3 regions of the Marinobacter lacisalsi genome follow, and region 2 is predicted to be linked to each of the others. Evidence: predicted binding sites of a transcription regulator. Region 2 holds the regulator's gene; each other region holds the start of a gene.
What was found. Region 2 encodes LexA, which represses DNA repair genes until DNA is damaged. Its sites were predicted from a motif close to CTGTNTNNNNANACAG; they were not measured.

Region 1: a site for LexA is predicted at 797-812, ahead of recN (DNA repair protein RecN). Genes of this name have one in related genera too.
Region 3: a site for LexA is predicted at 913-928, ahead of recA (recombinase RecA). Genes of this name have one in related genera too.

What each region holds. Positions count from the first base shown of each region.
Region 1 is NZ_JBHSDI010000008.1:179,796-181,985, reverse strand. It holds gene recN (DNA repair protein RecN) at 1-771, opposite strand, end outside; gene grpE (nucleotide exchange factor GrpE) at 984-1,586, shown strand; gene dnaK (molecular chaperone DnaK) at 1,712-2,190, shown strand, end outside.
Region 2 is NZ_JBHSDI010000058.1:15,889-18,078, reverse strand. It holds gene ACFOZ5_RS15985 (amidoligase family protein) at 1-256, opposite strand, end outside; gene lexA (transcriptional repressor LexA) at 518-1,135, shown strand; gene ACFOZ5_RS15975 (cell division inhibitor SulA) at 1,227-1,757, shown strand; gene ACFOZ5_RS15970 (hypothetical protein) at 1,858-2,118, opposite strand; gene ACFOZ5_RS15965 (hypothetical protein) at 2,149-2,190, opposite strand, start outside.
Region 3 is NZ_JBHSDI010000063.1:80,666-82,855, forward strand. It holds gene mutS (DNA mismatch repair protein MutS) at 1-194, opposite strand, end outside; gene ACFOZ5_RS18795 (CinA family protein) at 351-848, shown strand; gene recA (recombinase RecA) at 975-2,021, shown strand; gene ACFOZ5_RS18805 (flavodoxin family protein) at 2,043-2,190, shown strand, end outside.

The DNA of each region.
Region 1 (2,190 bases), on a different contig from region 2:
TACAGGTAACTGTTCAAGCTGCTGCAGGGCCTGGCGAACCATGTCGGCGGCACTGGTTTCATCCTCGGAACAGAGCATGGCGGCGTGGTGACTGTGCTGGCGTACGGTTTCCGCATGGCTGAGCTGTTCCTGTTCCTGCTCCAGCCGTGACTGTTCGTCTTCCTCCAGGGCCAGGCGGTCCAGCTCTTCCACCTGATAGCGCAATAATTGCAGGCGGGCTTCGGTCTCATCGGCGTTCTGCTGGCGGCTGATCAGACGTTCCCGGGCTTGATGCCACTGTTTCCAGGCGAGCCGGGTCTTGATGGCCAGGTCTTCAGAGCCGGAAAATTCGTCCAGCAGACGCCGGTGGGTATCCTTTTTCAGCAGCGACTGATGCTGGTGCTGGCTGTGGATGTCCATCAGGTGGGCACCCAGTTCTTTTAACTGGTTCAGGGGGCAGGGCTGTCCGTTGATATAGGCGCGGGAGCGACCATCCCGGCTAATCACGCGTCGCAGGATGCAGTCATTGCCATCATCCAGGTCCTGATCCTCCAGCCACTCCCGGGCCTGTGGGGTGCGGGCTATATCAAATGCGGCGGTAATATCCGCGCGCTTGGCGCCATGGCGTACAGCGCTGGCATCGCCACGGCCTCCCATGGCCAGCCCGAGCGCATCCAGTACGATGGACTTGCCGGCACCGGTCTCCCCGGTCAGCGCGGTCATGCCTTTCTGGAACTGGAGTTCTACCCTTTCAGCAATCGCGTAATTGGAAACCGTGAGTTGAGTCAGCATGTGGTGTCTCCCTGAGTCACAAATACTGTTCAAGAATACAGTACATGTGAATATATACAGTAAAAAAGCTGACTGCAAATTCAGGAAGTTCTTTTTGTGACGTTTTTGTGGTTGAAAGCGATTATTTGGGCCCCATATCGGTTGGCAAGTTTCCATCAATATTGGTCAATGGCGCGGCCAGCCGCGCATACAGAAACAAGCGGGAGTAGCTGATGAGCGCTGACGAGAATCGCAACGAAAAGGTCGATGAGGAGCTGAAAGCGGAGGAGCGTGCTGGTGAGCCCATCGCCGAGAACCAGGAAGGTGAGACCTCCGCTGCGGAAGAAGATGCTGATTCCATGGAGGCCCGCGTGCAGGAGCTGCAGGAACAGGTACTGAGAAGTCAGGCCGAGATGCAGAATGTGCGCCGGCGTGCGGAAATCGACGTTGAGAAAGCTCGCAAGTTCGCCCTGGAGCGGTTTGTAAAGGAGCTTCTGCCGGTTGCGGACAGTCTGGAAAAGGCCGTGGAAAGCACCGAGAACCAGCAGAGCTCTGATGAGGTGGTCACGTCCATTCGTGAGGGTGTGGAAATGACCCTGGATCTCTTCATGAAGAGTCTGGCCAAGTTCAACGTCCAGCCGCTCAACCCGGTGGGTGAGCCGTTCGACCCGCAAATGCATGAGGCCATGTCCATGGTGTCAGCACCGGATGCGGAGCCCAACTCCGTCGTTGCGGTCATGCAGAAGGGCTACACCCTTAATGAGCGCCTGGTTCGCCCGGCCATGGTGATGGTTGCCAAGGCCGAGGATGCGCCAAAAATCGACGAGCAGGCTTGAAAAGTCGACGTCGGAGCCAATATAGGCAGGTAACAGTCGAAATGCCGTTCCCATCCGGACCGGCAAGGAATCGGACAAACCCGGATCTGCCACATCCGGACTGAACAGCTAACTGGAGTGATTTCATGAGCAAGATTATCGGTATTGACCTGGGCACGACCAACTCCTGTGTTGCCATCATGGATGGTGACAAGGTCAAGGTTATCGAAAACGCCGAGGGCGATCGCACCACGCCTTCCATTATCGCCTACACCGAAGATGGCGAAACACTGGTTGGCCAGTCCGCAAAGCGTCAGGCGGTCACCAATCCCCACAACACCCTGTACGCCATCAAGCGTCTGATTGGCCGTCGCTTTGAAGACGATGTCGTGCAGAAAGACATCAAGATGGTGCCGTACAAGATCACCAATGCGGACAATGGTGATGCCTGGGTTGAGGTGAAAGGCGAGAAGATGGCGCCGCCGCAAGTCTCGGCGGAAGTCCTGAAGAAAATGAAGAAAACCGCCGAAGACTACCTCGGCGAGAAGGTGACCGAGGCGGTTATCACCGTACCGGCCTACTTCAACGACAGCCAGCGCCAGGCCACCAAGGATGCCGGCAAGAT
Region 2 (2,190 bases):
ACTCCGGCACCCGCTCGTCCTGAAGGTCCAGATCCTTGATGGGGGCGGAGTCCAGTTCAACGGTAAACTCGCCAAGGGCGGTTTCCACCCTGCTGACGTAACGACCGGTACTGCTGGCGGCGCCCTCCAGGATGCGTGCAGTGAGCGATACCAGCTCTTCATACCCCAGGCCCGATATCTCGATCTCGACACCCACCCTGCGAGTATCTCCCTCCCGGGTGGTCATGACGTCGGGCATCCGGCAGCGTTTGGGCATGGGTGTGATTCCCCCTGGTATCGGTTAAGGCAAATGAGTTGGCGCCAGGTATGGCGCCAATGTAACAGGTTGATTGACGAGAGCGTTTTTCGGCACCGCCGTGTCATTTTGAGCATGCCGGGGTTTACACTGGATAAAATACTGTATAAAGTTTGAGTTACTGTATATAACCCCAGCATCGGCAGACGACCTTGTTCAGCCATTGTGCCGGAAAAAGGCCGGGGCAGGGAACGGCCACAGGGCCACAGGAGAGAGAAAGCGATGAAACTGACAGCAAGACAGAGCCAGGTACTGGACATCATCCGTCGTTACGTGGATGAAACCGGTTATCCGCCCACCCGGGCGGAAATCGCCCTGGAGCTGGGCTTCCGGTCCGCCAATGCGGCTGAGGAGCATCTTCGCGCACTGGCCCGCAAGGGGGCCATCGAGATGGTGCCCGGCACCAGCCGGGGTATCCGGCTGCCAGAGGTCGAGGAAGATCCCGGCCTGCCGGTTATCGGTCAGGTAGCAGCGGGTAATCCCATTCTGGCCCAGGAAAATATTGAGGATTACTGCACCCTCAAACCGGAATTCTTCACCCCGTCAGCGGATTACCTCCTGCGGGTGCGCGGTATGAGCATGAAGGACATCGGCATTCTGGACGGCGACCTGCTGGCGGTCCATCGCACCCAGGACGTTCACAACGGCCAGGTGGTGGTGGCCCGGGTGGGCGAGGAAGTGACGGTGAAGCGGTTCCGCCGTGAAGGCGCCGAGGTTCGCCTGATGGCCGAGAACGAGGAGTTTGACCCCATTGTGGTAGACCTGCAAGAGCAGGAACTGGTGATCGAGGGGCTCGGGGTTGGCGTGATTCGCCGTTCCGATCTTCAAAAGGTGCACTAGTGTCCCACCTGGCTGACGAATTGACCAGACGAAACACAGGGCAGCCAGGCGGACAACAAGGTGTCGCCAGCAGTAAATTTGGGAGGAAGTCATGGAACAGTTGGGTTTGAGCATGAATGCCGGGGCAGCAACAGCCGCCGCCACGGCACTGGCCCCAGAGCCGGCAGCATCGGTCCGGCGGCAGCCAGCGGAAGCGTTACCGGCTTGCCGGCCCGGTTATGACGTGGCACGCAAGGGCGACGACAACCACACCGAAGCGGAAGACCGTCGGGGCAATGTCACGGAAGTGATCATGCCGCCGGGCCAGGTGGAGAATTTCCAGTTGCTGCTGCCTATGCTGACGCAGTTGAATCGGGAGCGTCGCTGGCTGGCGTGGATTGATCCGCCGCAGGAGCTGGTCAGCAAGTGGCAGACCATGCATGGCATCGTGGCCAGTGAGCTGCTGGTGTTGCGCTCGACCCGGGATTATTCGGCCTATGAACTGGCTGAGAGAGCCCTGGGTGCGGGTACCTGCCATGCCGTCGTGATGTGGACCAGTCGCCTGTCCAGCAGGGCTTTTGGTGCGCTGGAGCAGGCGTCGGCCAGGGGGCAAAGCCACGGGGTCATTCTCAGGACGCGCTGATCGCGTTGCCTGACGACTGACTCTGTGTGCCTACCGGGTGGTTGCGTCATAGTCCCGGACACCAGCTGTTGAAGGGGCCCGGAAACAATCCCGCATCCGGTCAGTGAAGTGTGTGGTGAGCCTGGGGCTCGAAGTCTTCCAGGTCGGCTTCTTCCCACTCGACGGCGTCGTTGATCTGTCCCACCGCCTGAATGCCAGCATCGATCATGGATCTGGCCACGGTCATATCCCGGTTTTCCATCATCTCCCGGGCTTCCTGGGAAAAAGAGATCCGGACCAGCGGTGCGGAATCGTCGTCCACGCGCTTGAGGGCGTAGTCGCCGTCGCTCAGTTGTACGATTTCAAAGAATGAAGGTGACATAGAATCCTTACTTCAGGCGTGGGTGACGAGTTACCACTCGGCGTGTCGTTCACCCAGGTCAGTAACAAATGA
Region 3 (2,190 bases), on a different contig from region 2:
CTGCCTCCGGACTGCCCGCGGGCGGTCAGGGTGATGTCGATCAGTTCGGCGGTTTTCTTTGCGTCGTCGTAGAACAGTTCGTAAAAATCGCCCATCCGGTAGAACAACAGCTCGTTCGGATGCTCCCCCTTGATCTTCAGGTACTGTCTGATCATCGGGGTATGGCTGGATAGATCTTTCTGCGCTGCCGACATGTTGTGCGCCCAGTTGGTGGAGTCTGCGGAATCCCGGTGTAGAATCGGCGAAAAATGCCGGTGTCCCCCGTCGTTGGAACGGTAAATTCCATACCGACCTCCGGGGCCACCGGATTGTAAGAAAATATGACGCTGGATGAAACGAGGAGGCTTCGGATGCTGAGAGACTCAACCATGGAACAGGCCGCTGCCCATCTGGGGGATCTGCTCTCCCTGCGGGGGCAGACCATGGTGACGGCGGAAAGCTGCACTGGCGGCTGGGTGGTCAAGGCTCTTACCGACCGGCCGGGTTCCTCCGTGTATGTTCTGGGTGGCCTGGTGACCTACAGCAATGCCATGAAACGTGAACTTTTGCACGTTTCTGCAGAAAACCTTGAACGGGACGGAGCGGTGAGTGAATCCGTGGTTCGCCAGATGGTGGCCGGGGCCGTCAAAGTGACTGAAGCCGATTTTGCTGTTGCCATCAGTGGCGTAGCCGGCCCGGACGGCGGTAGCGGTGACAAACCGGTGGGCACCGTGTGGTTTGCCTGGGGTTCGCCGGCCACTGGCATCGTTGCTCATCGCTGCCATTTTGACGGTGACCGGGATGCGGTCCGGCGGCAGAGCGTGGTTTATGCCCTTCAGGGTCTGGCCGACTACGTTCAGAAGTTGTGACGCGATGCCAGCGGCTGTTTTGAAAAAATGGGGGTTGGTCTGGCATCGGGACTGTGATCTAATACTGTTCAAGTATACAGTAAACGGTCTGGATGCCTGGCCGGGAACATTGAGGGGTTTGCACTGATGGAAGACAATCGCAATAAAGCACTGAGCGCAGCACTGAGCCAGATTGAACGCCAGTTCGGCAAGGGCGCCGTCATGAAAATGGGCGACCAGCCCCGGGAAGCCATTCCCGCGGTGTCCACCGGTTCGCTCGGGCTGGATGTGGCTCTGGGCATTGGCGGGCTGCCCTATGGCCGGATCTGTGAAATCTACGGTCCGGAAAGCTCCGGTAAAACCACCCTGACCCTTCAGGTGATTGCCGAAGCCCAGAAAGACGGCAAAACCTGCGCCTTTATTGACGCAGAGCACGCCCTGGATCCCATCTACGCCGAGAAGCTGGGCGTGAACGTGGACGAACTGCTCGTCTCCCAGCCGGATACGGGTGAGCAGGCCCTGGAAATCGCGGACATGCTGGTGCGCTCCAATGCGGTAGACGTCATCATCGTCGACTCCGTCGCCGCGCTGACACCGAAAGCGGAAATCGAGGGCGAAATGGGCGACAGTCATGTGGGCCTGCAGGCCCGCCTGATGTCCCAGGCGCTGCGGAAACTGACCGGTAACATCAAACACGCCAATTGCCTGCTTATCTTCATCAACCAGATCCGTATGAAGATCGGGGTGATGTTCGGCAGCCCGGAAACCACCACCGGGGGTAATGCCCTCAAGTTCTACTCCTCGGTGCGTCTGGATATCCGTCGCATCGGTTCCGTCAAGGAAGGTGACGAAGTGGTGGGCAATGATACCCGGGTCAAGGTGGTCAAGAACAAGGTGTCGCCACCCTTCAGGCAGGCCGAGTTCCAGATCATGTACGGCAAGGGTATCTACCACATGGCGGAAGTCGTGGACATGGGTGTCAAGGAAGGCTTCGTGGACAAGTCCGGCGCCTGGTACGCCTACAAGGGTGACAAGATCGGGCAGGGCAAGGCTAACGCCGCCAAGTACCTGGAAGAGAACCCTGAGGTTGCCAATGAAATTGAGGCCGCCATTCGTGATAAGCTGATGCCGAAGCCGGCGTCGAAAGAGCAGGCGCCTGCGAAGGCGGAGGAAACCAACGACGAACTGCTCTGAGGCATCTGAGGGAGCTGAGCCATGGCAAACGCGAAGAAACTTCTGATCGTCGCTCATGCACCCTCGCCCAACACGCTCAAACTCAGGGATGCGGTTGCCGACGGCGCTCGCCATCCGGACATCGAGAACGTTGAAGTCCGGGTGCTGGCGCCGCTGGATGCAGGCCCTG